Regions from separate parts of the Metabacillus sp. GQ13 genome, predicted to be linked through region 1. Evidence: predicted binding sites of a transcription regulator. Region 1 holds the regulator's gene; each other region holds the start of a gene.
What was found. Region 1 encodes Rex, which represses fermentation and respiration genes when NADH is low (regulators of the CRP and FNR family bind a similar motif). Its sites were predicted from a motif close to TTGTGAAATATTTCACAA; they were not measured.

Region 2: the regulator Rex is predicted to act here: its motif matches at 2,330-2,347, upstream of AC6CHR_RS08465 (L-lactate dehydrogenase).
Region 3: the regulator Rex is predicted to act here: its motif matches at 2,999-3,016, upstream of cydD (thiol reductant ABC exporter subunit CydD).
Region 4: the regulator Rex is predicted to act here: its motif matches at 2,801-2,818, upstream of AC6CHR_RS09205 (cytochrome ubiquinol oxidase subunit I).

Annotation. Positions count from the first base shown of each region.
Region 1 is NZ_JCAXET010000027.1:2,666-10,833, forward strand. Features, by position in the region: gene tsaB (tRNA (adenosine(37)-N6)-threonylcarbamoyltransferase complex dimerization subunit type 1 TsaB) at 1-221, shown strand, start outside; gene rimI (ribosomal protein S18-alanine N-acetyltransferase) at 235-684, shown strand; gene tsaD (tRNA (adenosine(37)-N6)-threonylcarbamoyltransferase complex transferase subunit TsaD) at 681-1,694, shown strand; gene AC6CHR_RS23365 (ABC-F family ATP-binding cassette domain-containing protein) at 2,164-4,104, opposite strand; gene moaC (cyclic pyranopterin monophosphate synthase MoaC) at 4,341-4,829, shown strand; gene AC6CHR_RS23375 (redox-sensing transcriptional repressor Rex) at 4,983-5,633, shown strand; gene AC6CHR_RS23380 (twin-arginine translocase TatA/TatE family subunit) at 5,651-5,845, shown strand; gene tatC (twin-arginine translocase subunit TatC) at 5,863-6,612, shown strand; gene AC6CHR_RS23390 (YdiK family protein) at 6,628-6,831, opposite strand; gene AC6CHR_RS23395 (CPBP family intramembrane glutamic endopeptidase) at 6,834-7,562, opposite strand; gene groES (co-chaperone GroES) at 7,862-8,146, shown strand.
Region 2 is NZ_JCAXET010000005.1:285,621-293,788, reverse strand. Features, by position in the region: gene AC6CHR_RS08485 (glycosyltransferase family 4 protein) at 1-449, shown strand, start outside; gene rpmG (50S ribosomal protein L33) at 603-752, shown strand; gene AC6CHR_RS08475 (5-formyltetrahydrofolate cyclo-ligase) at 928-1,494, shown strand; gene AC6CHR_RS08470 (DUF92 domain-containing protein) at 1,469-2,278, shown strand; gene AC6CHR_RS08465 (L-lactate dehydrogenase) at 2,379-3,317, shown strand; gene yqgO (protein YqgO) at 3,360-3,527, shown strand; gene AC6CHR_RS08455 (rhomboid family intramembrane serine protease) at 3,787-5,325, shown strand; gene AC6CHR_RS08450 (hypothetical protein) at 5,315-6,190, opposite strand; gene AC6CHR_RS08445 (spore germination protein) at 6,346-7,806, shown strand; gene AC6CHR_RS08440 (YqgQ family protein) at 7,996-8,168, shown strand, end outside.
Region 3 is NZ_JCAXET010000017.1:69,691-77,858, forward strand. Features, by position in the region: gene AC6CHR_RS19570 (hypothetical protein) at 1-99, shown strand, start outside; gene AC6CHR_RS19575 (serine/threonine protein kinase) at 99-899, shown strand; gene AC6CHR_RS19580 (sporulation protein) at 896-1,675, shown strand; gene AC6CHR_RS19585 (PH domain-containing protein) at 1,797-2,411, shown strand; gene cydD (thiol reductant ABC exporter subunit CydD) at 3,070-4,794, shown strand; gene cydC (thiol reductant ABC exporter subunit CydC) at 4,799-6,517, shown strand; gene AC6CHR_RS19600 (sulfite exporter TauE/SafE family protein) at 6,815-7,672, shown strand; gene AC6CHR_RS19605 (phosphatase PAP2 family protein) at 7,816-8,168, shown strand, end outside.
Region 4 is NZ_JCAXET010000006.1:112,799-120,966, reverse strand. Features, by position in the region: gene recQ (DNA helicase RecQ) at 1-1,387, shown strand, start outside; gene AC6CHR_RS09210 (AbrB family transcriptional regulator) at 1,490-2,563, opposite strand; gene AC6CHR_RS09205 (cytochrome ubiquinol oxidase subunit I) at 2,931-4,262, shown strand; gene AC6CHR_RS09200 (cytochrome d ubiquinol oxidase subunit II) at 4,275-5,288, shown strand; gene AC6CHR_RS09195 (potassium channel family protein) at 5,422-6,084, shown strand; gene rnjA (ribonuclease J1) at 6,189-7,856, opposite strand; gene AC6CHR_RS09185 (DNA-dependent RNA polymerase subunit epsilon) at 7,862-8,071, opposite strand.

The sequences.
Region 1 (8,168 bases):
GAATATTATTTCTTGGAAATGATCTGGCCATTCATCAAGAATCAATCAAAAACATTTTAGCTGATATGGGAGAAATAGGACAAGTTGCCGTGAATAACCCTAGACCAAGTGAGTTAGGATTAATAGGATTGACTAGAGAAGCAGAAGATGTACATACACTTGTACCAAATTATATTCGACTGGCTGAAGCAGAAGCTAAGTGGCTGGAACAGCAAAAGTAAGATGGTGGACTATTTGGATAATAGACTTATGATAAGAAGCATGGAAAAGAAGGATGTAGAAGAGGTTTATCAAATCGAATTACTATCATTTACTACTCCGTGGACGAAGGAATCCTTATACTACGAGCTTGAACAAAATTTATTTGCAAAGTATCTAGTCGTGGAGTTTGAGGACAGACTTGTTGGTTATTGCGGTTTATGGGTGATTATCGATGATGCACAGATTACAAATATTGCGGTTCACCCCGATTTTCGGGGGATGAAAATTGGAGAATCACTCCTGAAATTTTCAATACAGTTAAGTAAAGAGATGAGTGCAAAACGACTTTCATTAGAAGTTCGAGTAACTAATCATATCGCACAATCATTATATAAAAAGGTTGGGTTTGCACCAGGTGGAATTAGAAAAAGATATTATACAGATAATCAAGAAGATGCTTTAATAATGTGGGTGAATTTATGAGTCAAAAAGATCAGTATATATTAGGTATTGAAACAAGCTGTGATGAAACAGCAGCAGCCATCATTAAAAATGGTACAGAGATTGTCTCGAATATTGTGGCATCACAAATTGAGAGCCATAAGCGCTTTGGGGGTGTTGTGCCAGAGATTGCTTCGAGGCATCATGTTGAGCAACTAACGATTGTGTTTGAGGAAGCAATGACCCAAGCAAATCTCTCCTTTGAAGATCTATCCGCAATTGCTGTGACGGAAGGGCCAGGACTTGTTGGAGCACTTTTGACAGGAATTAATGCTGCAAAGGCATTAGCCTTTTCTCAAGGGTTGCCCATTATAGGTGTTCATCATATTGCTGGACATATATATGCTAATCGATTAATTAGTGAGTTTGAATTTCCATTATTAGCTCTAGTTGTATCAGGTGGTCATACAGAACTCGTCTATATGAAAGAACACGCGAGCTTCGAGGTAATTGGAGAAACATTAGATGATGCAGCAGGAGAAGCATATGACAAAGTAGCTAGAACATTAGGTCTTCCATATCCAGGTGGTCCTCATATCGATCGGTTAGCACAAGCAGGTGCACCGACAATTGATTTACCAAGAGCTTGGCTTAGTGAGGGTTCCTTTGATTTTAGCTTTAGTGGTCTGAAATCTGCGGTCATTAATACCCTTCATAATGCTAAACAAAAGGGGATTGAGCTAGACCCGAAAGATGTGGCTGCAAGTTTTCAAGCTAGCGTTATTGATGTACTAGTTACAAAAACTGTACGTGCTGTGGAAAAATATAATGTGAAACAACTATTACTAGCAGGCGGTGTAGCTGCTAATAAAGGATTACGAACAGCTTTAGAAAAAGAATTTTCTTCTAGGGAAGGATTTCAGCTGCATATCCCTCCTTTGGCACTTTGTACAGATAATGCGGCAATGATTGCAGCTGCCGGTAGTGTTTTGTATGGAAAAGGCATTAGAAGTGATTTAGCATTAAATGCTAATCCTGGATTAGAGTTATAATTAATAATTGTTTTAAAATACAGCATAACTGATTTATGCCTTCGATTATTCGAAGGTTTTTTTTCGCAAAAAAGCTTTTTTCACATATTAGCTGAATGTCTCAAAAAATTGCAGAGAATAGGATGTATTTTAGTCATACACTTTCAAGAAATAGTTATAAACAAAGTTATCCACATAATATACACGACTTTTGTTGAACTGTGTAAAAAAGATGAGAATCCTGTCATAGCAAGATAAAATAGCCTGTGTATAACTATGGTTAATTTAACAAAAAATGTGGATAATGTGCATAAGTCTGTTGATATGTTGAAAATAAAGGTTTTTCACTGTGGATAAAAGATTAAGAATTGGCTGATTTAATGATCCATATAATGATGTCGAAATATGGAAGGTTATTGTTTTCATTGGTTGGAACTAGTGATCTGCTATCAACCGATTGGTTAATAAAAAGAAAAAAACAGTGATAAAATCACTGTTCGTGTAACTGTTCCCATTCGTTCATTAAACTTTCGAGCTTTGTTTGTATCGTTTCGTTTTCGGTATTGATCCGTTGTACTTCTTCATGGTTTTGATAGATAACAGGATCACAGAGCTGGGCTTCATTCTTTTCGAGTTGATCCTCCAAATGACTTATTTCAGTCTCAATTTCCTCTATCCTTCTTTGTTTTTGTCGTTCTAATTTCTTTATTTCCTTTTCTTGTTGGTATGTTTTTTTTCCTTCATGGTTGATGGCTTCAGTCTTAGAAGTGTTTATATTATCCACACTTACTTCTAAGCGTTCTAACTCTAATTGTTCCTCTTTTTTTAAGATAAAATAGTCATAATCTCCGAGATATTCCTTAAGGTTCTGACTAGAAAGTTCAAAAATCTTAGTTGCAATTCTATTAATAAAATATCTATCGTGAGACACGAAAAGGATTGTTCCAGGATAATCAATTAGTGCATTTTCTAAAATTTCCTTACTATCTAAATCTAGATGGTTGGTTGGTTCGTCTAGGATCAGAAAGTTAGCATTTTGGAGCATTAATTTAGATAATGCCAGTCGCGCCTTTTCTCCACCACTTAAAGAGGATACTGGTTTTAAGACATCGTCACCAGAAAATAAGAAATTTCCTAAAACGGTTCGAATTTCTCTTTCAGTCTTTTGTGGATAATCATCCCAGAGTTCATCTAAAACACGTTTATTAGATGTAAGGTCTGCTTGCTGCTGGTCATAGTAACCAATTTGAACATGGGAGCCTAGGTTAAAGGATCCTGATAAAGAATCAAGTTTCTGAACAATTGATTTTAATAAAGTCGATTTGCCGATACCATTCGGACCAACGAGAGCAATACTTTCGCCACGTGATATCGAAAATGAGATATTTGATATCACAGGATTAGCAGAATCATATGAAACAGAAATGTCTGATGCCTTTAGTACATCATTACCACTTTGTCTAGCAATATCAAATTGAAAGTTTGCTGACTTTTCAGAGCCTAGTGGTCTATCGACTAAATCCATCTTTTCTAGTTTTTTCCTTCTGCTTTGAGCAAGCTTTGTTGTTGATGCACGTGCTAAGTTTTTCTGAACGAAATCTTTTAATTTTGCTACTTCATCCTGTTGTCTTTCATAGGTTTTTAATTCTTTTACATAGTTTTCTGCTTTATGCTTTAGATAACTACTGTAATTGCCGATGAATTTTGTACTAGTATGACGGCTAATTTCATAAACCTGTGATACAATTTTATCTAAAAAATAGCGGTCATGTGAGACAATTAAGATCGCACCAGGATAGTTTTGAAGGTATTGTTCAAGCCAGGTTAATGTTTCGATATCTAAATGGTTCGTTGGTTCATCTAATATCAATAGATCAGGACTAGTTAATAAGAGCTTCCCTAAAGCTAATCGGGTTTTTTGCCCACCGCTTAATGAGGATATTTTTGTATTAGGATCAAATTTGCTAAAATTTAAGCCATGGAGAACAGATCGAATTTCTGCTTCGTATTGATAGCCACCGTTTTCTTTGAATTTTACTTGTAAGCCATCGTATTCTTTTAATAGTTGTTCAAATTTTTGAGCTTCTGAAACAGGATCTACTGTGGACATCCTTTGCTCAAGATGTCTCATCTCTTGTTCCATTAATTGAAGCTCTTTAAAAACTAAGTTCATTTCTTCCCATATTGTTAAGTTAGATTCAAGTCCTGTATCTTGGGCTAAATAACCAATGGAGACATCCTTTGGTTTAATAATGTCACCAGAATCGAAGGATATTGAACCAGCAATTATTTTTAAAAGAGTAGACTTACCTGCTCCGTTGCGTCCGACAATGGCAATCTTGTCTCTTGTTTGTACTTCTAGCTTAATATTCGCTAAGATAGGATCTGCACCAAAATATTTACTGAGCTGATTTATCTGTAATAAGATCATTGTATTCACCCCTACTAATGATCTAAGTGTAGCTTAATAGAGACTTATCGGCAACAAAGATACATGTGGAGGGGAATATTACTAGCAATGATTTCAAAACCTGCCCTTTTGAAGTCTAAGTTTGTGTAGTTGGGGACTTCATAGTAATAAGCTATAGCCATATAATTGTCACAATAACTAAACAGACAGATTTTAAAAAATAGTGTATAGTCTAGGTATAAGGGAGATTTGTATATATGACTGAATTTACCCACTTTAATGAACAAGGCAGAGCAAAAATGGTAGACATTTCTGCTAAAGAAGTTACAGTTAGAACAGCAACAGCTAGAACTAGTATTCAATTAACCGAAGAAGTTTATCATAAAATAAAGAATCATCAAATTGGAAAAGGTGATGTGCTTTCAGTTGCGCAAGTAGCTGGAATTATGGCTGCAAAGCAAACATCGAATGTTATCCCTATGTGCCATCCAATTCCAATTAAGGGTGTAGATATTACATTCGAGTGGGATCTTAACAATAGTACGTACATCCTAAAGATTGCAGCAACTGTCAAAACGAAGGGTAGTACAGGTGTTGAGATGGAAGCGTTAACTGCTGCTAGCATTTCAGCGCTCACCGTTTATGATATGTGTAAAGCAGTGGATAAAGGAATGATCATAGGTCCAACCTATTTAGTAGAGAAAACTGGTGGCAAAAGTGGAAATTTTTTGAGAAAAGACATATGATCGTAGTTAATAAGTTATCTGTTACTTACAAGACGCGTTCCCTAAATATTTCCTTGTGATGAATGCAGCAGATAAACTAATTTTTTCTTTCATTTTAAAAGGTGGCGTCAGTATACATCGTTGCCAGTTTTGTAAGAATGTGAGGTATAAGAAGTGAATATCGAACAATCTAAAATACCACAGGCTACTGCTAAGCGGTTGCCGTTGTACTATCGATTTTTAAAGAATTTACATTCATCTGGCAAGCAACGAGTTTCTTCTGCTGAGCTAAGTGATGCCGTAAAGGTAGATTCGGCCACTATTCGTAGAGATTTTTCATATTTTGGCGCCCTAGGAAAAAAGGGGTATGGTTATAATGTGAATTATTTGTTATCCTTCTTTAGGAAAACATTAGATCAAGATGAAACCACTAGAGTTTGCTTGATCGGGGTGGGAAATCTGGGGACAGCCTTTTTACATTATAATTTCACAAAGAATAATAATACGGTTATTTCCCTAGCTTATGATGTCGATCAAGAGAAAATAGGGACAGAAATTGGTGGAGTGCCAGTTCTAAATCTAGATACGCTCGAGGAAAATCTACCTGAGGATGTAACGGTTGCGATTCTTACCGTACCTGCTACTGTTGCTCAGTCTATTACAGATAGACTAATTGTAAAGGGTATTAAAGGAATCCTTAATTTTACTCCAGCAAGATTAAATGTTCCAGATGATATTAGAATTCATCATATTGATTTGGCTGTTGAGCTTCAGTCATTAGTTTATTTTTTAAAACATTATCCAAACGAAGATAAATCATCTTAAAAAGGAGGTGGATCTTGATGCCAAACGTGGGAATCGGTAGCCTTTTATTAATCGTTTTTGTAGCATTACTAATATTTGGACCTAAAAAATTGCCTGAGCTAGGAAAAGCAGCAGGTAATACATTACGTGAATTTAAGCATGCAACAAAAGGTTTAGCAGATGATGACGATGATGATGTGAAAAAGGTAGAGAAGAAGGAAGAAGTCAAGTAAGATAGGATGAACCCGATATGAAATTTGAAGAAATGTCGGTCATTGAACATATTACAGAGCTAAGAAAACGACTTATTCTTATTGTCGTTTTCTTTTTCATAGCTGTTATTGGAGGCTTTTTGCTTTCAAGGCCGATTATCGTTTACTTACAGCATACTGATGAAGCCAAGAATTTAACGCTCAATGCGTTTAATCTAACTGATCCTTTAATGGTATACATGCAATTTGCATTCATAATTGCATTCATTATTACGTCACCGATCATTTTGTATCAACTATGGTCCTTTGTTAGTCCTGGTCTATATGAAAAAGAAAGAAAGGTGACATTAAGTTATATTCCAATTTCCATTGGCTTATTTCTACTAGGCGTCTCTTTTGCCTATTTTCTATTATTTCCGTTTGTCGTAGACTTTATGGAAAGAATCTCAAACGACCTCGAGATCAACCAAGTGATAGGAATTAATCAATACTTTACATTTCTACTTCAACTAACTGTTCCGTTCGGTCTTTTGTTTCAATTACCAGTAGTTATCATGTTTCTAACTAGGCTGGGTATTGTCACGCCAATGTTTTTAAGTAAGGTAAGAAAATATGCTTACTTCGTGTTGCTAGTCATTGCAGCATTTATTACACCACCAGAAGTCACTTCACATTTAATGGTCTCGCTACCATTGTTTATTTTATATGAAATAAGTATCTGGGTATCAAGAGTGGCCTATAGAAAGTCACAGAAGGTACGTTTTGAGGAAGAAAATGCAAAAAAATGAGACTGGTGAACAGTCTCATTTTTTTTGATCCTTTTTTTTGAGTTTACTTGCGAAGATAAACATTCTGATTCCTACACCTATATCAAAGGTTGCAATCAGCATTAATAAAATCGTTGGGAATGAAAATGCATCTTCTTTAGCACTATTAATAGCTAAGTATGTAAAAAGGACCCCCATTACTAAGTAAAAAATACCCATGGAAATAGGGTTCATCTTCATGTTTATAAGCCTCCAAAAATAACTTGCACTTGCTGGGTTTTTTCAAGTAATTCCATCATTCTTTCAATATCGTCTCTATAAACGCTTTGAACGAGAATAACCATTGTATTCATAGCGACATGAGCAAAAATAGGAACGATGATTCGCTTTGTTTTCACATAGAGAAAGGCAAAGGTAAATCCCATTGCAGCATATAATAATAGGTGCTCTGGTTCGCCATGTACGATAGAAAATAGCAAGGAACTTATCAAACCCGCAATAAGAAAGTTTGTTTTTTTATAGATAGCACCAAATATGATCTTCCGAAAAATAATCTCTTCTAGAATTGGTCCAATAATTGAGGTAACAAGGATAACGAATGGTGACGCCTCAATAATTTCGACAATCATTTGCGTATTTTCTGAACCTGCTTCAACATCAAATAAATAAATTTCAATATTTGCTGCTAAACCTTGTGCAAATATAGCTAAAAAGAACCCACCTATTGCCCAACCTACTGAAACGCCAATGGAAGATGGTTCACCACCCATTTCTCTTTCATCTCGACGTTCTTTTCTTAATAAAAGGAGAATAATGATAAACGCAAGAGCAAAGCTAAAAATGGTCCAATAAGCAAATCTATCAATTGGGGTGTTTCCAATATCAAAGTAAGTTAAGATGATGTTCCCAACCGGACTTGATAGTTGCATTAGCAAATAAGTTAATAAAATAAACCAATAATGCTTTTTCATACTAGCCTCCTTCAGTTACCTTCTATCTTGTGAAAATGGAAATTAAATTTAACAAACCCTATTGTATCATATCTACCTCCCATCATATGTATGATAAAGATTAAGAAATAGACAGCTAATGTTTATTTAATCGGAGCTTTAGAGATAATCTAGAAGATAAGTTTCAAAAAAATTCAACTTCAGACTTGAAATTGGAAGAGATCTTATATAATATAATAAGAGTGTTAGCACTCGTATACACCGAGTGCTAATAAAAAGGAAAATAAATCAATTTAAAGAATTTGAGGAGGTTGTTTCACTTGATTAAACCATTAGGTGATCGCGTTATTATCGAATTAGTTGAATCAGAAGAAAAAACTGCTAGTGGGATTGTTCTTCCTGATAGTGCGAAGGAAAAACCACAAGAAGGTAAAGTAGTAGCTGTTGGTACTGGTCGTATCTTAGAAAGTGGAGAAAAAGTAGCACTTGAAGTAGCTGAAGGCGATCGTATCATCTTCTCAAAATATGCTGGTACTGAAGTGAAATATGAAGGTACTGAATACTTAATTTTACGTGAAAACGACATTTTAGCTGTTATTGGATAATCGATACAGCACACATATCATA
Region 2 (8,168 bases), on a different contig from region 1:
AGCTGGTTATTGCAGGTGTTGGTCCAAATCGATCTGTACTAGAGCAATTAGCACGAGAATTACATATTGGCAATAGAGTGATCTTTACAGGGTTTGTTCAAGAATTAGAGAGAAATACACTCTTGAGATACTGTGAAATGTTGGTGATTCCTAGTTTGTATGAACCCTTTGGAATCATTGCGTTAGAAGGAATGGTTGCTAAAAAGCCAGTTATGGCCTTCAATATCGGGGGATTATCAGAAATTCTTGTAGAAAATAGAGGGATTTTATTAAATGAAGTATCAAGTCATGCACTTGCTGATGGGTTGGATAAATGTTTATCAAAACGTAATCAGCTGAATGATTGTAAGAATGCTTGTATTAAAGCCACAAATTCTACATATAACATGTCTTTACTGATTAATGATACGATTAAAATCTATAGAAAGGTGTTAAAACGTGAATCATAACAAGATCTTCATTCTTTTTATATAAAATACGCAACTAGTTTTTAGAAATAGCTAAAATAAATGAAAATCATGTGGAAAATGTTTAATAACAATGGTATTATATTAAAGTCTGATTTGATTTATTAGTTTTTTTAAGTTTGGAGGGAAAGATACATGCGTGTAAATATTACATTAGCTTGCACTGATTGTGGCGAACGTAACTATATTTCTAAAAAGAATAAACGTAATAACCCAGATCGTCTTGAGCTTAAGAAATATTGTTCAAGAGATAAAAAAATGACAACACACCGTGAAACAAAGTAAGCAGTAGGGATGTTTTATTCCTACTGTTTTTTTTTATGTATTTTTTTACTAGAATTCATTCTTTTTTCAGGAGCACAACATTTAATTTGCCGATTTAGCAATAAATAAAATAACATAATTTTAATGTTACCATGTTTAGTTTCCATATATACTATTATTAGGAGGGTTGGTAGTTATGGAGAAGAGACGATTACGTAAAATTATGAGGGGAAAATTAGATGAGATGTCTGATGACGAGTATTTGCAATTATCAAGTATTATTTACACTCAATTAATTTCTTTATCAATGTGGAAAAAGGCAGAAACGATAGCTATAACCATTTCAACTGGAAAAGAAGTTGATACAAAGATGCTTATTGAAAAGGCTTGGAGTGAAAGTAAACGTATTGTTGTGCCAAAATGTGATCCTACGTCGAATAGTATGGTATTTAGAGAAATCTCTTCCTTTAAGCAACTTGAACATGTTTTTAATAACCTATTAGAACCGAAAGTGGCTGAAACGAATATAATCGATTCAAATAATATTGACCTTATGATTGTACCAGGTATTTGTTTTAATAGAGAAGGCTACCGAATTGGTTATGGTGGGGGTTATTATGATCGGTATTTAGCTAAATACACAGGTAACACATTATCCTTAGCCTTCTCATTTCAAATCGTTGATCATTTACAAATAGAAGATCATGATATCCCTGTATCTACAATTATTACCGAAAGTGAGGTCTTCAACGATTATGCTTGATTTCTCGTTAATTGTTGTTAGCTTAATCATTATAGGAGGGGCCTATGGAGGTTGGTATGTAAAATCTCTAACGACAAGCGGTTCGATCGCAGCTGTCATTGTAGGATTATTGATTTATCAAGCCTTTTCTTATCAGGGTCTATTATTACTAGGATGTTTTTTTTGTAGTTCAAGTTATCTAAGTAAATACCGTCTAGAAAGAAAAATAGGGATGCAGGATATACTTGTCAAAGGGGAACGTAGAGACATGGTCCAAGTATTCGCAAATGGTGGAGTACCAACAATTTTGAGTATTCTTCAAATTATTGGTGTAAATACAAATCATGTATATTTACTATGTTTTTGTATGGCTATAGCGGCTGCCAATGCGGATACATGGGCGTCTGAGATTGGTACTTTAAGCAAACAGAAACCCAGACTGCTTCTTACTTTTAAAAGGGTTGAACGTGGAACATCTGGTGCTGTCTCTTTATTAGGAACAGGAGCATCGATCGTTGGTGCAGCTTTTATAAGTATTATTGCCGTTCTATTGTTTGATTTAACGCTTTCCTCAATGCTATTAATTGTTAGTATCGGTTTTATCGGGAATATCCTGGATACGTTCATTGGACAGACGATTCAAAATAAATATTCATGTACGGTTTGTGAAAAAGTGACAGAAAGACCGTATCATTGTAGCAAACGTGGGGTAAAAACAACTAATTACAGCTTCCTTAATAATGATGCTGTTAACTTCTTATCGATAGCGTTATCAACTTATTTAGGTTATTTGATCTTGACATAAACTGTTCATAAAGTGTTTTATACATAAGGTTGATAATAGTGTAAAATTAAATTGTGAAACATTTCACAAATAACGCAACAAGTGGAAAGGTTTGAAGAAAATGTCTAATCATGTAAATCGTGTTGCACTTACCGGTACAGGTTTTGTTGGATCTAGTTATGCATTTGCAATGTTAAATCAAGGTGTAACAGAAGAGCTTGTCTTAATTGATCTAAACATGGAGAAATCAGAAGGTGACGCGATGGATTTAAATCATGGTTTAGCCTTTGCTCCGAATCCTACAAAAATTTGGTATGGCAGCTATAAGGATTGTAAGGAAGCAGATGTAGTTGTTCTATGCGCTGGTGCAAATCAAAAGCCTGGAGAGACTCGTTTAGATCTAGTGGCTAAAAATTTAAACATTTTTAAATCAATCGTTAGTGATGTAATGGAAAGTGGGTTTGATGGGATTTTTATTGTAGCAACAAATCCTGTTGATATTTTAACCTATGCGGTTTGGAAATATTCTGGTCTACCACAGAGTCGTGTCATTGGTTCAGGTACGATTCTCGATACAGCAAGGTTCCGTTACTTAATTGGTGAACATTTTAATATAGATACACGTAATGTACATGCGTATATAATCGGTGAGCATGGAGATACAGAGCTTCCAGTTTGGAGTCATGCTGATATAGGTGGTATTTCAATAGTAGAAACAATGGTCGAAGAAAAGGAAAAGCTAGATGAGATATTTATCAATGTACGTGATGCAGCATATCACATTATTAATCGTAAGGGAGCAACCTATTATGGGATTGCAATGGGTCTTGTTCGATTAACAAAGGCAATTCTTCATAACGAGAATTCTATACTAACTGTATCTTGTTATTTAGATGGAGAGTATGGTGAGGAGGACGTATTTATTGGTGTACCTGCGATTGTAAGTCGTAATGGAATTCGCAGAGTTATTGAATTGTCTTTAAGTGAGCAAGAGAAAAAACAGTTCGCTCATTCTGCTAAAGTATTAAAAGAAACAATGTCCCCATTTTTTAAAGGATAAAAATAGCCTTTCTTACTAAATATATAAGTAGGAGGGATGTATATGAGACGACTCATTGTACTTGTTGCAGGTGCGCTTGCTTTATATCGATTTCGATATAAAATTGTAAATTATCTATTAGGTCAACCTAATTTACGCAGTTATTTTATTCGACTATCAATGAGAATGCCATTTCTAAGAGAACGTTTTGTTAATCGTGCTTTTCATTAATAAAAACTTCTGAAAATTTTAATTTTATTTTTACCATTATAATGATTAGCTGACTTTTGATAATTTGAAAGTCAGCTTATTTTTACTTGTTGAAATATTCCATATGCTTTTTCATTGATTATCGTCGAGGTATGTTGTGAATATGAGTTTATTTAAGACATACTATAATGCAAATAACTACTTTAAAAAGGTAGTAATCTTATCATTTTTATTAATATCTTGTATAATAATATAAAACTATAATGTCGGAGCGGATTAAATGGTGATAGAGCAGGATTATCTTTATTGGTCGTTGATAAAAGATCTAGTTGTTGAACAAAAATATACGATACTGGCTTTATCTAAAGATGGTCGTGAGGTATTGCTAGAGCCATACCGTAATAAACAATTTTCTATTGTACGGTTAAGAAGGGTTGATGTCGATTGGGGTAATAGGCTTGCTGTAGATATTGAGCAAGCAGGTGAAAACTTTGCACAGCTTTTAAAAAGTGGCATTAGAGGCCCTATTCGCGTAATGAATGTTTATATATCAAGCCTCCCTCCAGTGGATGAGTATCCTGAGGCTTTTATAAATGGATTTAGCGGGACTAAAGGGAAAATTGATATAACATCAACGTTGATCGTTAAGGACGAGCTAGAAGCGGGTCTGAAGAAACTAGAGGATACTTTAAACGTACCATTGAACTATTTGAAAGAAGAACCAAAGTTAAACGTTGAAATAGAAGATATCCAGTTAATACGGGATCAAGTCATTACATTTCAAAAACAAGAGAAGGATGAAGAAAAGAGTATCCTTCAAAATGGTAAACCGTTCTTATCCTATCTATTTCTTGGAATACAAATTATTATGTTTTTTCTCCTCGAGCTAAATGGTGGAAGTACGGATACTCAAAATTTACTGCATTTTGGAGCAAAATCAAATATTCATATTTATGAAGGTGAATGGTGGAGGTTTATAACTCCAATTTTTTTACATATTGGTTTCTTCCATTTATTAATGAATAGTTTTGCACTTTATTATATTGGGCCTGCTGTTGAAAGAGCTTATGGTTCAATGAGGTTTTTATTTATCTATTTACTAGCAGGAATATCTGGATCAATCGTAAGCTTTGCGTTTAGTCCATTTTTATCGGCAGGAGCCTCTGGAGCCATATTCGGTTGCTTCGGTGCGTTGTTATATATTGGAATACAGAATAGAAAGGTATTTTTCAGAACAATGGGTTCCAATTTATTGATTATAATTGGAATAAACTTAGCAATGGGTTTTGTCATTCCTAATATAGATAATGCCGGTCATATTGGTGGCTTAATCGGTGGTTTTCTTGCAGCACTCATTGTGCAGTTCCCTAAGAAACAAAAGAAACTATTAAGCCTAATAGGTGTTGTTGGAGCAATTATCCTGTTGGGGGGCTTATATCAATACGGGTTAACTGAAACAGAAGAGCAGTACTCACAATATACGGCTGTACAAGGTAATAAACTTATTCAAGCTAAAAAATATGATGAAGCTTATGCTTATTTAAAAAAAGCTCTTTCTAAAGATGATAGTTCAAATGACATCCTGTTTTTATTGTCGATAGCTGAATTTGAATTAGAAAAGTATGACCAAGCAAAAAGTCATCTGCATCAAATCACTTCTAATGATGATACATACCACCAAGCACATTATAACCTAGCCGTGATTTATATAAATGGGGGAGAAACAACAACAGCTTTGGCTGAGGTTAATAAAGCACTTGAATATGATCCAACAAATGAGGATTATAACAATTTAAAAAACAAAATGATTAGTCGCTAAGAGTTAGTCCTTGTTTAAACATAAAGGATGTACCATCTTCTGCATGGATAAGAATGATATGATGTGAATAATCTTTTGCAACTAAAATCAAGGGCATGGTGCTACCAATCGGTTCAATCACCTTGCCTTCCCTCGTTTTTAGTCCTAAAAAATAATTCTTATATAAATCCTCCCAAAGGCTCCCAACTACTTCTTTGGTATTTGTTTTAGTTAACCCGCTGAAGGCTTCTGTATCAAAGGTAGCCAGATCTATTAATGAATATGTCTTATACTTACTAACGTCTATATGATAAAAATCAATAAGTTGATTCCAACTGAATTCTAAATGTTGATTCTTTACTTTATCTAGAATTTCTTGCCACTCTTTTTCTTCTTCTGATTGGGCTACTTCAAAGGAAAACAACGTTGTGAACTCAGAGTCAATCACATATAAATGATCACTTGTCATTTTTTGAGTACTGCGAATTTGTTCATTCCCTAAATGAATCTCTCCATAATGTAGACTTATTGCTTGATAATGGCTACTATCCTCACCATTCACCTTCTTATATTGAGCAAGTTTCTGGCTTCGATCCTCCCATTCTGAAAGGCTATCAATTAATTTCCCATCAGAAAAAAGCAGAGAAATATCTTGTCTTAGAAAAATTTCTTTGTCCGTAATGGACGTAACATCCCATTCGAAAATATGTTCATCATCATCTTTACTTCCCATGAATTGTAATGAAGTAGAAGCTTTATCGAAGCTTATCGTCTCATCGATTGGGAAAAAAATGATGCTCTCTCGAACGGATTTCCCCTGGCAATAAAAAAGTATACTAGATGTAATAAAAGCAAGAATGATGATAAATAGCCATTTCTTTTTCAAAAATATCAACTCCGAGATAGGACAGGTTGCTAAAGTGTATGATGAAAAACGAATAAATATGAAAATAAAATAACCAATAAATAATATAAAGGTATGTTTGAATGATATTTCGTCTAAGATGGATAACAAATTGTGATGTGAAATGGAGAAGTCTTATGACGTATGAGGTAAAGAAACAAGTTTCAAAAGATTTTCAAGAAAACATATCCTATTTGTCTAAAAGACTAGGAGTAAAAAAAAGCTTTGATGTGATTCAGCTTGATTTAGAATATGCAGACCGAAAAATGGCACTTTTTATGGTCGATGGTTTTGTAAAGGATGATATCCTTCATCTATTAATGAAGTATTTATCACGTGTTTCTCCAGAGGACTTAAAGGAAGCTACTCTAGATAAGTTATTGAAAACATATATACCATATATAGAAATTGACAAGTCAGATGATCTTAATTCTGTTGTTAACTCAGTCCTTTCGGGGCCGACTGCCCTTGTAGTGGATGGCATAGAAGAAGTTATTTTAATTGATGCTCGTACATATCCAGTAAGAGGTCCCCAGGAGCCTGATATGGAAAGAGTTGTTAGAGGATCTAGGGACGGATTTGTTGAAACGATCGTTTTTAATACTGCACTAACCAGAAGACGTGTTCGAGATCGTTCGCTTCGAATGGAATATTTACAAGTCGGGAGACGGTCTAAAACAGATGTTGTCGTTTGTTATTTAGAGGATATTGCAGATTTAGACCATGTAAGGGATTTAAAAGAGTCACTAAATAAAATTGATACAGATGGATTACCGATGGCAGAAAAGACAGTAGAAGAGTATATAGCGGGGAGACATTTTAATCCTTATCCTATGGTTCGGTATACGGAGAGGCCTGATACTGCAGCAGCTCATTTGTTTGAAGGACATGTCATAATCTTCGTTGACGGTTCTCCAAGTGCGATCATAACGCCAACTACATTTTGGCATCATCTTCAACATGCTGAGGAATATCGAAACAAGCCAATTGTTGGCGCTTATTTACGGATCGTTCGATTTTTAGCGGTCTGGACATCAATTTTCCTTTTACCTCTTTGGTATTTACTAGCACAAAACCCTGATTTACTTCCCCCCGGGTTGGAGTTTATTGGGATCGAGGAACAAGGACATATCCCTTTAATTATCCAGTTTTTAATTATTGAGCTTGGGATAGATGTATTAAGGATGGCTGCCATTCACACGCCTTCATCATTGGCGACAGCACTAGGATTAGTAGCTGCTTTGATGATTGGTCAAGTAGCTGTTGAAGTAGGTCTCTTAACATACGAAGTTGTACTTTATCTATCAATCGCAGCGATCGGAACATTTGCAACACCAAGTTATGAGCTCGGTTTAGCAAATCGAATTTTCCGGATTGTGTTATTGCTCTTTACAGCATCTTTAGGTGTAATTGGTTTTGTAGTTGGTGTAGCGGGTTGGGTGATATTGCTTGCAAGAATGAAATCATTCAATGTACCTTACCTCTATCCCTTTATTCCGTTTGATTATAAAGCAATGAGAGATGTATTACTAAGAGCGCCAATGCCGTTAAAAAACAGACGTCCACCTTTTTTACATCCACAGGATCCAGATCGTTGAATAGTAAAGGGCTAACTCTCCTGAGTTAGCCCTTTACTATTCCCTTTATAAATTAATAAACATAAAATATTTAAACGATTTCTTGACGCAAAGGTCATTTCCTTTATACTTTAAAGTAGAGCAACTAGATAAATTCGTTTTTATGAACATCTTTTTCTAATAAATGGACAAAAGACAGCAGGTGATCAAGTGAATACAATATATGATGTACAACAGCTATTAAAAAAGTTTGGTACGATTATTTACATAGGAGATAGAATTGCCGATTTGGAACTAATGGAGGAAGAAATAAAACAGTTATTTCAGTCTAGTTTAATTGAAACAAAGGACTACCAAATGGCTATTCTTCTCCTAAGGCAAGA
Region 3 (8,168 bases), on a different contig from region 1:
AGACGAAATTCTGGATACAACCACCCATCTAAATATGGGCACCAACATTATAAGAAAAAACACAGATCAAGTGGTTTCTTTAGTTCCTATAGTAGTTAATGAATAAAATTTTTAAAAAACTAGTTGAATATAGTGAAAGACCATTAAGGACGAATGATGTTATTGGAGGAAAATACCTTATTGAAAGAATGTTAGGTAAGGGAAGTTATGGTCTTACTTATCTAGTGAAGGATAAAAACCAAAACGCTTTTGTTTTGAAGCAACTAAGAAAATATAAGATGTTAGATGAGACAGGTAAGAATGCTTTTATGCGTGAGGCAGAGGCACTAAAAGCATTTAATTACCGAGCATTTCCAACTCTTTTTGACCAATTTGAGGATGGAAATAAACAATTTATTATAATGGAATACAAGCGAGGGAGAACGTATGAAGAATTAATCTTTCATGATAAACGTTCATTTAGTGAACTTGAAGCGCTTGCGCAATTGAATCATCTTTTACAATTAGTAAAAATCATCCATGAGCAGGGATTTGTGCATAGAGATTTAAGAATACCTAATATTTTAAAAGATAAAAAAGAGTATTATATAATTGACTTTGGACTTTGTAGAAAAGTAACAGATAAAACTAATTCAGATGACATAGGGAATAATCCTGAAAAAAAATTCTATCGTGAAATTGCTTATAAAAGTGACTTTTACGCTTTAGGTCACTTTTTATTATTTTTACTTTATTCTTCCTACGAACCAACATCAAAAAAAAAGCAAGGATGGGAAGAAGAGCTTTCAATTTCACCAATAACAAAGAAAATACTACGTAAAATGCTACAATTAGATCAAGCGTATGATGATGTAAATCTCTTAATAGATGATGTGAGAGATTGTATTAGAGAGGAATGAGAACAATGTCATTTTTTAATAAAATCTTAGGTAGTATTGGTATTGGATCAGCTAGTGTTGATACGCTATTATCACATTCCGCTTTTAAAGTAGGAGAAACGATAAATGGAATCGTTGAAGTAAAAGGCGGAAACATTAAACAAAATATAGATGAAATCTACCTTACAATCAATACAAACTATGAAAAAGAAGAAGATGGTTTGATTACGAATAAATCAGTCGTCATATCAACATTAAAGATAAATGAACCGTTTGTTATTATGCCAGAGGAAATAAAAACAGTTCCATTTACTGTTCAAGTCCCATTAGATACACCTATAAGTACAGGTTCATCGAAAGTATGGATTCAAACAAGTGCAGATATTAAAGGTTCAAAGGATCCAACGGACAAAGATATGATTAAAATCTTACCGAATGATTTAGTAGAGAAATCAATTGAAGTATTTACACAACTAGGCTTTAAGCTACACCGAGTTAAGAATGAGGCAGCCTCTTATAAAGTACGGAAAAGACTTCCGTTTATCCAGGAGTATCAATTTATCCCAACTGGGGGATTGTTTTACCAAAAGATTGATGAAGTTGAAGTGGTATTCTTTCCAATAGAAGAAAATAAAATAGAAATGATATTCGAAGTTGATCGTCGTGGAAAGGGTTTATTTGGTTTATTTTCAGAAGCATTAGATATAGATGAAACAGTTGTTCGTCTAACACTTGATGCTACTGATCTTCCAACTATTCGCAAAGAGATAGAAGCAGTTATAGAGAAACACATTTAATCCAGCTCAGTTCGGGTAACCAATAATCAATGCAAAAAAGACCTTTGAAACAAAGTAGATAAATATGTAAAATAGAAATTGTTGAGAAACTAAATTTCAATAAAGAGGATGGGATGAGAGAATGTTCAAAAAGATTGCTGCAGATGCATTAGGATTATCAGATATCGGTATGATTATTGGGCCAACTGATTATGATAAAACGGATGCTGATGATTATGTTATGCATGAAGATAATGAAAAAATCTATTTTCTAATCAAAACAAAAGCTGATGAATATTGCTTTACAAATCTTGCAATTATCCATGTAGATGGAATGAGTGCTACATCTTCTAAAAGAACATTAAAACGTTACCCATATTCTCAACATAAAGTATCCGGAGTTGTGCTTGAAACAGCAGGTAAAATTGATATGGATGTAGAAATTAAATTTCAGATTGGCAATGTAACGATTGATGTTGATGTTCGTAAGGATCAAATTGAACAATTAAAGGACCTATATAAGGCACTACTACGTATATCAGAAATCAGTTATGAAAACGAGATCATTCACAGTATTGCAGCTCAAAGCTTGGATAAGGCAGTTGCTGTTCTGCAAAATTCTAGAACGGATGATAACAATCTTGCTGAAACATACAAAACGTTAACAGAAAATGGTTTCAACTGGTTGCTTTCAGCTCGTGAACAATACCATGAAAAAGACTTTGGTTCTGTATATGAAAAATATATTAATAACTAACAAGAATGATCATTGTAAAGTATGATCTAAATTCATGAGGAACAAGAAACGAATTGCAAACCTGATAGATTCAATTGTAAAAACTGGAAGTTTTATCCTTCTAGTTTTTTTTCAGTTGTTTTATAAAATACGTTGATAATATATATAAAAGATGAATATTAAAATTCAATAACTGAACATCTGAAGATTTGATTAGCACATATAGATCGATTAGTATGGGGATATAGGCAGACCAATATCGTATCAGCTTCTTTTTTATGTATAGGAGACTATTCTTGTACTCTAGATAAATGCTAAGATATCAACTACACCAGTCCGGCCTTGCAAAAGTTTTGATAGATATGGAAAAAATAAAGCCTATTTTTCTAGCAAAAAGTAAAATCCTTCTTGTAGGTGCTAGTCAATGCTCTTGCACTTTTTGGCATGTGTTTTGATTGTTTAATAGCCAATAGAATTTTTCGAGATTTGTATTAGAAATATCCCTTGGATGCTAGATGAATTTTTGATGGTAGTAGTGAATTGTCATACAATGTTCAATCTCAATAATAGTAGTTTAGTTAAGATTCCTATACAATAACTATATAACTATGTGAAATACTTCACTAATTTAGATTGTGACTAATTCATAATATACAAAGTTAGGAGTCTTGATTCAAATATGGATGAATTAAAAAACATGTCAAAGAACCATCGGGTAATAAGGCTTCTGTTAATTATTACATCTATTCTAATGGGAGTCACTGTCATTGCTCAGGCCTATCTTTTTGTAACAAGTGTGGACCGAGTTTTTCTACAAGGACAATCAGTTAGTGAAATCATCCCATTTTTAGTTGGGTTGCTCTTAGTATTAATTTTGAGGGCTATTCTTTCATTTGTAAGCGGTAAGGCTGGAATAAAGATGGCTTCAAGGGTAAAAAGTGATTTAAGGAATCGGCTATTATCAAAATTTTCCAGAAATGCTGTTTTAGATTCTATGGAAGGACAGTCAGGGCAAAAAGTAAGTGTGATGATGGATGCTGTTGATGAGATTGATAGCTATTTCAGTAAATATATTCCGCAGGTCATCCAAACTTCGATTATACCGGTTATGATTTTGGTTGTTGTATTTACAGAACATGTTTATTCGGGACTAATTATGGTGATTACTGCTCCCTTTATTCCAATTTTTATGGCTGTTGTTGGGATTAAAACGAAAAAAAAATCAGAAGAACAAATGGATAAACTTTCAGCATTTTCAGCAAGTTTTCTAGATATTTTACAGGGCTTAACAACGTTAAAACTATTCGGTCAGTCCGCCCAACAAAAAGGATTAATACAAAAGAGTAGTATAGGGTTTAGAGATGTCACGATGGAAGTGTTGAAAATCGCCTTTTTATCCTCTTTGATGTTGGAATTCATTTCCATGTTAAGTATTGGATTAATTGCCCTAGAAATCGGACTAAGAATGGTCGTTTTTAAAGGAATGAGCTTTTTCACAGGTTTCTTAATTCTAGTACTTGCACCAGAATTTTATTTGTCATTAAAAGAATTAGGAAGTGCCTTTCATGTCGGTAGGGGGAGTATGGGGGCTGCTAAAAAAGTATCAGATGCTTTAAATGAGAAAGAGGCGACTGCTCAGTGGGGTGAAAAGAGCTTGCAGAGTAACACACATCCACCGGCAATTGAACTAATTAACTTAGATTTCCAATATGGAGAAGGCGGATTTTCCTTACGGAATATTAACACAGAAATTTCACCATATAGTCAAATAGCGATTGTCGGAAGAAGTGGGTCTGGTAAAACAACCTTATTACATGTGATTGCAGGTTTGGTGGGTCAATTTGAAGGGGAGATCTTAATAAATGGTCAGACACGATCAAGCTATAGTGAAAAGGGGTGGTTGCAACAGTTAAGTTATATTTCACAAAACCCTTATCTTTTTTCTGGCTCACTTGCTGATAATATATCGATTGGTGGAGGGCGAAATACTAGTCAAAGGGAAATCGAATTGGCTGCAGAAAGGGCAGGAATTGCTGAGGTAATCAAGGAGATGGACCATGGTTATGAAACACGTGTAGGTGAAGCAGGAAGAGGTCTTTCTGGTGGAGAGAAGCAAAGAATAGCACTAGCTAGGGCTTTTTTAAAGAAGCCATCGATTATTTTATTTGATGAGCCGACAACAGGATTAGACCTTCAAACAGAGAAAATTTTACAGTCTTCCATTCAAGAATTAGCTAAGAATTCTACAATCATTACAGTTGCACATCGTCTACATACAATAAAAAATGCTGACAAAATCCTATTTTTAGATGATGGAAAGCTTGTAGCAGCTGGAACACATGAAGAGTTAATAGAGTCAGCCTCAGTATATCGCAATATGGTCAAGGCACAGAGAGGAGGATGAAAAGATGGCTGATTTAAAAGTTGTGATCAAGCTAATTATGCTTGAAAAGAAAGATGTTTTTTATTCAATTATATTTGGTTTTTTAGCAGGCATCTCAGCAGTTGGTCTATTTGCAGCGAGCGGGTATTTAATTTCAAAATCAGCACTAGTTCCTCCTTTATATGCACTAACTGTCATGATTGCCCTTTTGAAATTATTTGGCTTTGCAAGGGCATTGAGCCGATATGCTGAAAGATACTATTCACATAAGGCCACTTTCACCATTTTAAGTAATCTTCGAGTTTCGTTTTTTACGAAATTAGAGCCGTTGGCACCACAAATCTTTCAAAAATATCGAAGTGGTGATCTTCTTGCACGTATTGTCGGGGATGTCGAGAGTTTACAACACTTCTTTTTACGTGTGTATTATCCACCAATAGTTCTTGTCATTGTCTTTTTAATGACGATCCTATTTACATCCTTTTACTCAATTTATATAGCTGTTGTTATGTTTATAGGGTTGATTGCAACCGGCTTTATTGTGCCTTTATACTTTGCAGTTAAGCAAAAGAAAATAGACCAAACGATCAGAGCAGGTCGTGGTGCATTATCTACAGACATAACCGAGCTACTGTTTGGTTATCGTGATTTAAAAATCTATCAACAACTTGAAACGAAGGAACAACAACTTACAGAATCTGCAAATGCATATGTGAAGGAACAGGAAAGAGAAGGAACACAAGCTATCTTTAATCATTCAATTAATACAATGGTTTCACTAATCATTTCTTGGTGTGTATTACTACTTGGAGCAATTTTAATAAGCCAAGGTAAAATGGATGGTTTATTTTTAGCAATGTTAGTAATGATTTCTCTGACAGTATTTGAAAATACGACAGCTATGGCGATTCTGCCAGGGTATTTAGAAGACAATAGGCAAGCTGCTACACGACTTTATTCTGTTGTGAACGACAATCAAGCAAAATTTCATATGCCTTCTAAAGTAAAAATTGATCAGCAACATGCTATTTCTTTGAGGGTGGAAAATGTTTCCTTTACATTTTCAGATCAAAAAAAGGTAGCACTGCACAATATAAATCTAACCTTACCTGCTGGATCTAAAACAGCAATTGTAGGTCCTAGTGGTTCTGGTAAATCGACATTAGTACAGTTGTTATTAAAAATTCACCAACTAAATCAAGGAGAAATCTTTATAAATGATGATTCGCTTAAATCATTAGCTCAAGAAGATATATGGAAACGAACAAACATTATCCTCCAGGAAAATCACTTTTTCTATGGGACAATTCGTGAAAACCTACAAATTGCAAAAGATAATTTGACTGATAAAGAGATGGAGTACAGCCTTGCAAGAGTGAATCTTAATCAGTTTTCTTTAATGGACCAAGTACTAGAAAAGGGTGAAAACCTATCTGGTGGTGAGAGGCAAAGATTAGCAATTGCTAGAACGTTATTAAGAGATGGGCGCTTGTGGTTATTAGATGAACCAACTTCATCTGTAGACTCATTGACAGAGAAAGCTATTTTTGATGAGTTACTCCTTCAAGCAAAAGACGATACACTCGTACTAATATCTCATCGATTAACAGGACTAGAAAATATGGATCAAATCATTGTCATGGAAACAGGAACAATTGTCGAAGCAGGTACTTTTGTAGAGCTTATCAATAAGAAAGGGTACTTCTATGAAATGAAACAGATTGAAAAAAGCATATTAATGTAATAAATAATTATTTACTGGTTGAGTGTTGGTTTCGAATCACTTTTCCTGTCCGATTTGTTATTTTCAAAAAGGCTTAATCAAAAGAAGCAGACCCTATTATGGTTTTGCTTCTTTTTTCAGGCTAACCCTTTAGAAGGTGATGTGCATTAACTTGAACAATACTTCTAATTAGATTTATTCAATTTAATACAATGAATAAATGAAGAAAGCGGTCGTTCACTTTTTATGTTTGGACCAATAATGATATAATTTTAGTAGTGTAAATTGCGAAGGTGTTGATTTTATATTTTTATATTAGTGGGTTTGTTAATAGGGATACTTTCCGGATTTTTTGGTGTAGGTGGTGGATTTATTTTAACACCTACGTTGCTACTATCAGGCTATGATCCAGTTATGGCAATAATCATTAGCTTATTATATACAACTGGTACATCAATCAGTGGAGTAATCGCACATTTTAGACTTAAAAATATCATTTGGAAAGATGCGATGATCATTGCTGGAAGTGGTATAGTTGCCACTCAAATAGCACATCCTTTTATTCTTTATATACAGGAAAAAAATGTTGATGAATTTTTTATCCCATTATTTTATATACTGCTTTTGTTTTATTTCGCCTTTAAAATGTTGAAGGATAATAAAAAAATAGCTCAAATGAAGCCGATAAAATCTAGTAAGACTATTTATAAGCCTTTTATTTTAATTTTAACTGGTTTCGCGGCCGGGTTTCTTTCAACAACTTTGGGTGTAGGTGGAGGGTTTATCATAGTCCCACTTCTTGTGTCAATTGCAGGATTTCAAACTAAAAAAGCCGTAGGAACATCCTTAATGGGCGTATTGTTTATTGTTATAGTAGGTTTTCTTAGTTACACAACTACAACTTCTATTGATTATCAATTTGGAGGTATACTGGTTATAGGAGGGCTGTTAGGTGCACAAATTGGTGTCTTTATGTCCACTATCTTTGATCATCTTCAAGTGAGGAAGTTGTTAGGGTTATTGTACGTATTTACTGGCATTAGTATGATCTTAAAGCTTCTTGCACTTAATCTCTTTGGGTTGATTGTTTTAACATGTTTTCTAATTTTCTTATATGCACATATGATACGGAAATACTATATTCACAAAAAATCCGTACAAGCAAAATTGTGGTGAATGGAATGGGATCCGAGGATCTTAAGTACAACTCAATAAGTAAAGCATAATAAGGTAGAGGGTGAATAGAGATACTATTGATTTAAGGCACTTATGAAAGTCCGGTATTTAAGTCACTTTAAAGAAGTTATGGAGGAATGAAATTGGTAAGGTGGTTAGTCTTTGGATTACTTTTATTTTTAGCTTGTGCAATACTCTATCCATTGGAATTAATCTCTCAAATTGACGTAAGTGTAACGCTTTTTTTTGAAACGATTCGTTCTTCTGGTCTGACGAAGTTGGCTATTTTTCTTTCGGATATGGGATCGATAAAATACTACCTACCATTATGTATCATCGCCTCTGTTTTACTTTTAATTAAACATAAATTTTTTGATATCATTTTTTTATTTATCATCCTATTTAGTGTGAGGTTGCTGAATAATCAACTCAAAGATATCTTCATAAGGGAAAGACCAAACTTTAATGCTATTTACGAAGCAACTTATTATAGCTT
Region 4 (8,168 bases), on a different contig from region 1:
CGGAATTAAAGTTGGGAAGTATCACGCTGGACTAGCTGAACATGATCGAGCAACACAACAGGATCAATTTTTATTTGACCAACTCGATGTAATGGTCGCAACAAATGCTTTTGGGATGGGGATTAATAAGTCTAATGTCCGTTATGTGATTCATAACAATTTACCTAAGAATATTGAAGCGTATTATCAAGAAGCAGGGCGTGCAGGTCGTGATGGCGAAAAGAGTGAGTGTTCAGTTTTATTTGCAGGACAAGATATACAACTTCAAAAGTTTTTAATAGAGCAAACATCATTGAATGATGAAAAAAAAATTCATGAATACCATAAGCTCCAACAAATGGTGGATCTCTGTCATACTGAAAAATGTATTCAAACATACATTGTTGAGTACTTTGGTGATCCTACTCCAACCGAGGATTGCGGTAAATGTATGAATTGCCGAGATACGCGCACTAAAATTGATGTAACGAAGGATGCTTTAATGGTCTTTTCATGCGTAAAACGAATGGATGAAAGATTCGGGAAGACTCTAACTGCACAAGTATTAAAGGGATCAAAAAATAAGCGAATTAATCAGTTCGGATTCACTAAACTTACTACCTATGCATTAATGAAAGATAGAACAGAGAAACAAATTGTTGATTTTATAGACTTTCTTATTGCTGAAGGATATTTGTCCTTAACAAATGCACAATATCCTGTGTTAGAGCTCAGTAACAAGGCGAGACAGGTAATAGTAGATAAACAACAGGTTTTCAAGAAAGAACAAATGCAGATTCAAGCAATAGAATCTGATGATGAACTATTCGAGACACTAAAGCAGGTGAGAAGAGATTTAGCCTCCAAGCTTGGAGTACCACCTTATATCATCTTTTCAGATAGTAGTCTAAGAGATATGAGTAGTAAATGTCCGACATCAGAAACTGAATTTTTAGAAGTTAAAGGGGTCGCAAAGACTAAACTTGAACGGTACGGATACGTTTTTATAGCTACTATTTGTGAGTATATGAAGGTTGAAAAACCTACGTTAATAATACAAGAAAATAGTGATAATAAAAAGCAGAAACAAATAAGCGACAAATCCTCAAGCCATCTTAGTAGTTATCAATTGTATATAGACGGTAGCACGATTAAAGAAATTAGTAAGGATCGTGGACTTTCAGAAATCACAGTTCAAAATCATATCATTCGGGCAATAGAAGAGGGGAAAACAATCGATTGGTCACGGATTATTACCGACGAGCAAGAGACGTTAATTATTGAAAAAGTATATGAATTGGGTACTGAAATGTTAAGGCCGTTAAAAGATGCATTACCTGTAGAAATCACATATTTTCAAATAAAAGCCACAATAAGTAAATTAGAATTAGATACCGTTGAAAAATAATTTCTTCATTCATATTCATTCAAGCAGACAGAAAGCTTAATGAATATGAATGTTTTTTATTCTCATTAAAAGGTTTGTTAAGTTGATCTAAGAAAGGTATGGTTAAGCTGAGGTCTTTAGTGAGTTTTTTTTGGATTCCCTGCTTAACCAAAATTTTAATATACTAGGAACGAAACTGATGATAAATAGTAAACGGATAAATTGAAGTGAACTTACAATGGCAGGATCTGCTCCAATAGTTGATGCTGTTAATACCATTTCGACTAATCCTCCGGGTGCTAATGAGAGCATGGCAGTTGATAAGTCTATATCCGTTAGAAATGAAAACAAATATCCGAGGCCAAAACTTGCTCCTATTAAAATAAAGTTTGAAACAAGATATAGGCCGCAATATTTCCCCCCTTTTTTTAAATCGTTAAATGTAATCATTAAACCAAATCCAATTCCAATCGTTACTTGGGAAAAGATAATAAACAGTGAATGGAATGATGGAAGGGGAACACCGATAATGTTTAAACAAGCAGTCGTAAGCAAAGGTCCAATAACATAGGCGGCAGGGAGCCATTTATTCAATAGCCAACCAACGAGACCAGCAATCAAAAACCATCCAAACGAAAAAAAAGTGGATTGATCGGTTATCATTTGAGTTGGTATGCTTACAGATTGAGCATCAAACATATGGGGGATTGAAAAAGGTACAAAAAAGACTACAGTTAAAAGTCTAACTGTTTGGAAAATAGTTACAAGTGATGAATTGGCATGTAGCGACTCACTAGCTGCAACCATTTCTGTTAATCCGCCAGGTATTGATGAAAAGATACTGGTTGTTTTATCAATTTTAACAAGTTTACTAATAAGAATCGCATTGAAAATACTGATTAAAATAAGAATAATTGTCGTCAATAAAAAAGGAAAGACATGTGGGCCCACAGATAAGAAAGTTTGTTTGGTAAATGATAACCCAAAAGAAATTCCTAAAATGATAAACGATCCATTTTTTAAAAACTTTGGTTGTAATAATGAATGTTGGCTAGCAACAAATATGGATCTCCAAACAATAAGAATCGACATGGGACCTAGAATCCATGCAAGTGGGACATGAAAAAAATAAAAAATGATGCCACCACTAACACCTAATATATAAGGGAAGAGTACATTAAAAATGCTCTTTTTCATATCATTCCTCCAATGAAATTCTGTGATATTATTTTACCATACACCAAATGAAAATTAGCGGTTTGCCCAAGAACTAATTTGTTTAGACGTATCCAATTCTAAAGGATCATCCAAGCGGCCGCCTCAAGCACAAGAAGTTCTAGAAGAGTTAATACCTATCCATTCATAATTCTATCGCCGAAATAGAAGTTAAAAATCTGGTTAAAATGAATTCGGGTCTCCTCCATTTAAGAAAGTATGTGAAATATGTCACAAAATGTTCATGTTCAACTATTCACAATCTATATCAAAGGTTTTAAAATAGTAGTAGAGTGATAGTTATAGTTATAGTATACATAAATAAGACGGAACAAAGGAGTTGTCTGGAATGGCAGAATTAGATAGCGTCATCCTTAGTAGGATGCTCACGACTTTAACATTGGCGTTTCATATTATTTTTGCCACAATTGGTGTAGGTGTGCCTATTATGATTTCAATAGCGGAATTTATAGGTGTTAAAAAAAATGATCAACACTATTTATTGTTAGCGAGACGGTGGGCAAGAGGGTTTGTTGTCACTGTAGCTGTAGGTGTTGTAACAGGTACTTGTATTGGTCTCCAACTCTCACTTTTATGGCCGAGTTTTATGGAGGTAGCAGGACAGCTTATAAGTTTGCCTTTATTTTTAGAAACATTCGCATTCTTCTTTGAAGCTATTTTTCTAGGCATCTATTTATATACATGGGACAGGTTTAAAAAACCTATCTATCATTGGTTGTTAACAATTCCTATAGTTATAGGTTCAACACTTAGTGCTGTGTTTATTACTGTTGTTAATGCTTTTATGAACACACCACAAGGGTTTACGATTGAGGGTCGCACAATTACAGGTATCGACCCAATTGCAGCTATCTTTAATCCAGCTGCTCCTTCTAAAGTATTTCATCTAGTGATGTCCTCTTATATGGCATCGGCTTTTGTTTTAGCAGCAATTACTGCTTTTATGATGTTAAAAGGCAGAAAAGGTGATTATCACAAAAAGGCTCTTAAACTAACGATGGTATCTGCATTGATTTTTTCTTTCGCGACGGCGTTAGCAGGTGATCTTTCTGCAAAGTTTTTAGCAGAATATCAACCTGAAAAATTGGCTGCTGGTGAATGGCATTTTGAAACAGAAGAAGGAGCAGACCTCATTCTGTTTGGAACATTAAATGAACAAGGCGAGGTAAAAAACGCTATAAGGATACCAAAAATGCTTAGTTTTCTTTCATATGGTGACTTTAATGCAGAAGTTACAGGATTAAATGAAATAGCTAAAGATGAACGACCACCTCTATTTATTCATTACATGTTTGACACTATGGTATCGGTAGGGATGTTTTCTATCTTTATTTCTGTTCTCTTTGTCTTACTAATGATGTGGAAAACAGGAGACCCGTTTAAGAAATGGTTATTATGGCCAATTGCAGCGGCTGGACCGTTATCAATTATTGCGATTGAAGCGGGTTGGTTCTTTGCTGAATTTGGAAGACAGCCGTGGATTTTACGAGGCTATATGAAGGTAGCTGAAGGAGCGACAACTTCTAATCATGTTGGAATTATGCTCATTTTATTCTTTTTCCTATATGGTGTTTTAGGCACATTAACGATTACTGCACTAAGAAAAATATTTAAAAATAATCCAGCAGAAGCTGAATTGGAGTACAGATTTAAATCATAGGAGGTACTAATAATGGACATTCCAATATTAGGGATCACAGTTTTATGGATTTTTTTATACGGATATTTAATTGTTGCATCCATTGATTTTGGTGCTGGCTTTTTTGCCTTTTATGCAAAGTTTACAAATCGTGACCATATTGTAAACAATTTAATCAGTCGGTATCTATCACCAGTGTGGGAAGTAACCAATGTCTTTTTTGTGTTCTTTTTCGTTGGAATTGTCGGTTTTTTCCCTCAAACGGCTTATTATTATGGAACGGCTTTGCTTATTCCAGGAAGTATTGCTTTAATATTACTGTCAATTAGAGGTTCATTTTATGCTTTCGGTAACTATGGGTCTAAGGATAGTTCGATCTATACATTTTTATATGGTGCTACAGGATTATTAATTCCAGCATCATTATCAACTGTATTAACAATATCTGAAGGAGGATTTCTAGAGGAGCGTAATGGTACTGTCGTTTTCTTAGCAGATAAACTTTTTACTAGCTTTTACTCGTGGAGTGTAGTGTTATTAGCGATTGTATCAGTATTATTTATCAGTGCAGCATTTTTGACTTACTATGCTTCAAGAGCAGATGATCAGCCAGCATTAAAACTTGTACGTAGATTTGCGCTATTTTGGGCACCACCTACTATATTAGCTAGTTTTCTAGTGTTTCTTTCCTTACAAGAGCATAATCCAGGTCATTTTGACAAGGCTCTAGAAATATGGTGGATGTTCGCATTATCATTATTATTTTTCTTACTGGCAACTTGGCTTATTCTCAAAAGGAAATATTATGGTTTCGCATTTCTACTAATCATGCTACAATTTTTCTTTGCATTTTTTGGATACGGTGCATCACATTTACCATATATCTTAGACCCCTATGTAACGATCTATTCTGCTTCTACAAATGAAACAATGGGAATAGCACTCGTTATAGCCTTTATAGCTGGACTTTTATTGCTAATACCATCGCTTATCCTATTAATGCGTTTATTTTTGTTTGATGCCGACTATGTTAAGGGGAAAAGATAGATTTGCCAGTAAAACTTGTATAAAAATATTTTTAGTGATGAGTCGTTTTGATCGTTAAATTATGGTACGATTTTTATATAATAAACTCTTGTAAAGATTGTGTGTGTTTTTTTAGTTCACGGAGGTATACAAAATGAAAAAAGAATATGCAGTAATTGGTCTTGGTCGTTTTGGAGGTAGCATATGTCGGGCTCTAAGCGAAGAGGGACTGGAAGTAATGGCGATAGATGTCGATGAAGATAAGGTGAATGAATATGCCAACGTTGCATCCCACGCTGTTATGGGAGATACAACTGACGAAAGTGTTTTAAAGAGTCTCGGAATTCGCAATTTTGATCATGTGATTGTAGCTATTGGTGATAATATCCAAGCTAGTATTTTAACAACTTTAATTCTTAAAGAATTAGGTGTAAAGGATATTACTGTAAAGGCTACGAATGATTATCATGAAAAAGTTCTATCTAAAATTGGTGCTAATCGCATTGTACACCCAGAGAGAGATATGGGAAGACGTATAGCTCACAAAATCATTTCAAACAATGTATTGGATTATTTAGAACTTTCCGATGAACATAGTATTGTGGAGATCGTAGCTAATGACCGTATTAATGGGAAGACAATCATCGACTTAGATATTCGAGCAAAATATGGGATAAATATTGTAGCCATAAAGAGAAACAAAGACATCATTGTATCACCATTAGCGATTGAGAAAATTCAGAAAAATGATATCCTGATCGTAATCGGTGCGGACACAGATATAAACCGATTTGAAAAGCGGTTGTTTGGAGATTAATCGTTTTTATCATAATGAGATTAAAAAGAAGAGTGAAGAAGACTTATTAGTCAACTCCACTCTTCTTTCTTTATTTGCATGAACCAGTCATTGGATGGACGTTTTTAAACTTCCATTATGATAGGTAAAATCATTGGACGACGTTTTGTTTTTTCATATAGGAAAGGTGCAAGTGTATCAGTAATCTCATTTTTAATCTCTGACCACTGGCTTGTCCGACGTTCCATAATTTTATTTAAATGCTTTGTGATAAGTGACTGAGCATCATTAATTAAATCACCAGACTCACGCATATAGACAAATCCGCGAGAAATAATATCTGGTCCTGAAGCAATTTTAAAGTCCTTCATATTAATACTAACGACGACAATAACCAGTCCTTCTTCTGAAAGGATTCGACGGTCACGTAGAACAATATTGCCGATATCACCAATACCACTTCCATCAATATAAACAGAACCTGATGGGATTTTCCCAACAACTCCAACTTCAGTATCTCCAATAGCTAATACTTCACCATTATCCATAATAAAACAGTTTTGTTCTTCCACACCACAATCTACTGCATGTTTTGCATGTGTTCTTTGCATGCGGTACTCACCATGAATCGGCATGAAATATTTAGGCATCATTAAACGAAGCATAAGTTTTTGCTCTTCCATACTACCATGTCCTGAAGTATGGATATCACTGAATGGTCCATGAATAACCTCAGCGCCTGCTCGGAATAATTGATTGATTGTTCTGCTAACACTAATCGTGTTACCTGGAATTGGAGAAGAAGAAAAGACAACATTGTCTCCAGGTATAATTTGAATTTGACGATGTGTTCCATTAGCAATCCGTGATAGAGCAGCCATTGGCTCTCCTTGGCTACCGGTACATAAAATCGTTACTTTATGAGCTGGCATACGATTGATTTCATGAGCATCGACAAAGGTGTCTTTAGGACAAACGATATAACCTAGATCTTGTCCAATTTGTATTGCTGCTTCCATACTTCTTCCGAAGACAGCAACTTTCCGACCATGTGTGACAGCAGCTTCAACTACTTGCTGTAGTCGGTGAATATTTGAAGCGAAAGTAGCAAAGATAATTCTTCCGTCAACTTTACGGAAGATATCTTGGATACTTTCTCCGACACGTCTTTCTGACATCGTAAAGTTAGGAACCTCACTGTTTGTACTATCAGATAGTAAACAAAGAACACCATCGCGCCCAATTTCAGCCATTTTTGTTAAGTTGGCAGGCTCACCTACTGGTGTAAAGTCAAATTTAAAGTCACCAGTATGTACAATATTTCCTGGAGGTGTTTTAACAACTACACCATAAGAATCAGGGATACTATGTGTTGTTCTAAAGAATGTAACAGACGTTTTTCTGAACTTAATGATATCTTCTTCTTGAATCTCAATTAGTTTCGATTGTCGTAAAAGTCCGTGTTCTTCTAGTTTATTACGTAACAATCCAAGAGCAAGTTTTCCGCCATAAATCGGGATATTTATCTGACGTAATAAGTAAGGAATTCCACCAATATGGTCCTCGTGTCCGTGGGTAATAAATAGACCTTTAATTTTGTCTTCATTTTTTTGTAAATAACTATAATCTGGGATGACGTAGTCAATTCCAAGAAGCTCATCTTCTGGGAATTTTATTCCTGCATCTATTAGGACTATTTCATCCTGAAATTGTACACCATAGGTGTTCTTTCCAATTTCACCGAGGCCACCTAAGGCAAACACGGCTACTTGATCATTCTTAACAAATTTCATAAACATCAAATCTCCAATACTTTGTAATTTTCACTTTGTCTTTCATATTCTAAATATGCTCCATCTACTAGTGAAACAAATTCGATATTATAAGGACGGTCTTTTAATTTAGAGCGGACATCACCTTCTGATTTTCCTTCAATATATAGAGTGTTCGTTCTTTCGCGAACTGGAACCTCAGTAAGTACATCTTGATAATACACTTTGAAAATCATTTACTAAATCTCTCCTTAGCTTCCGAATGATAGACTAACTTATTCTATTATATGCGATATTTACGTACAAGCCAAGCCTAGAGGGGAATGTGTATAA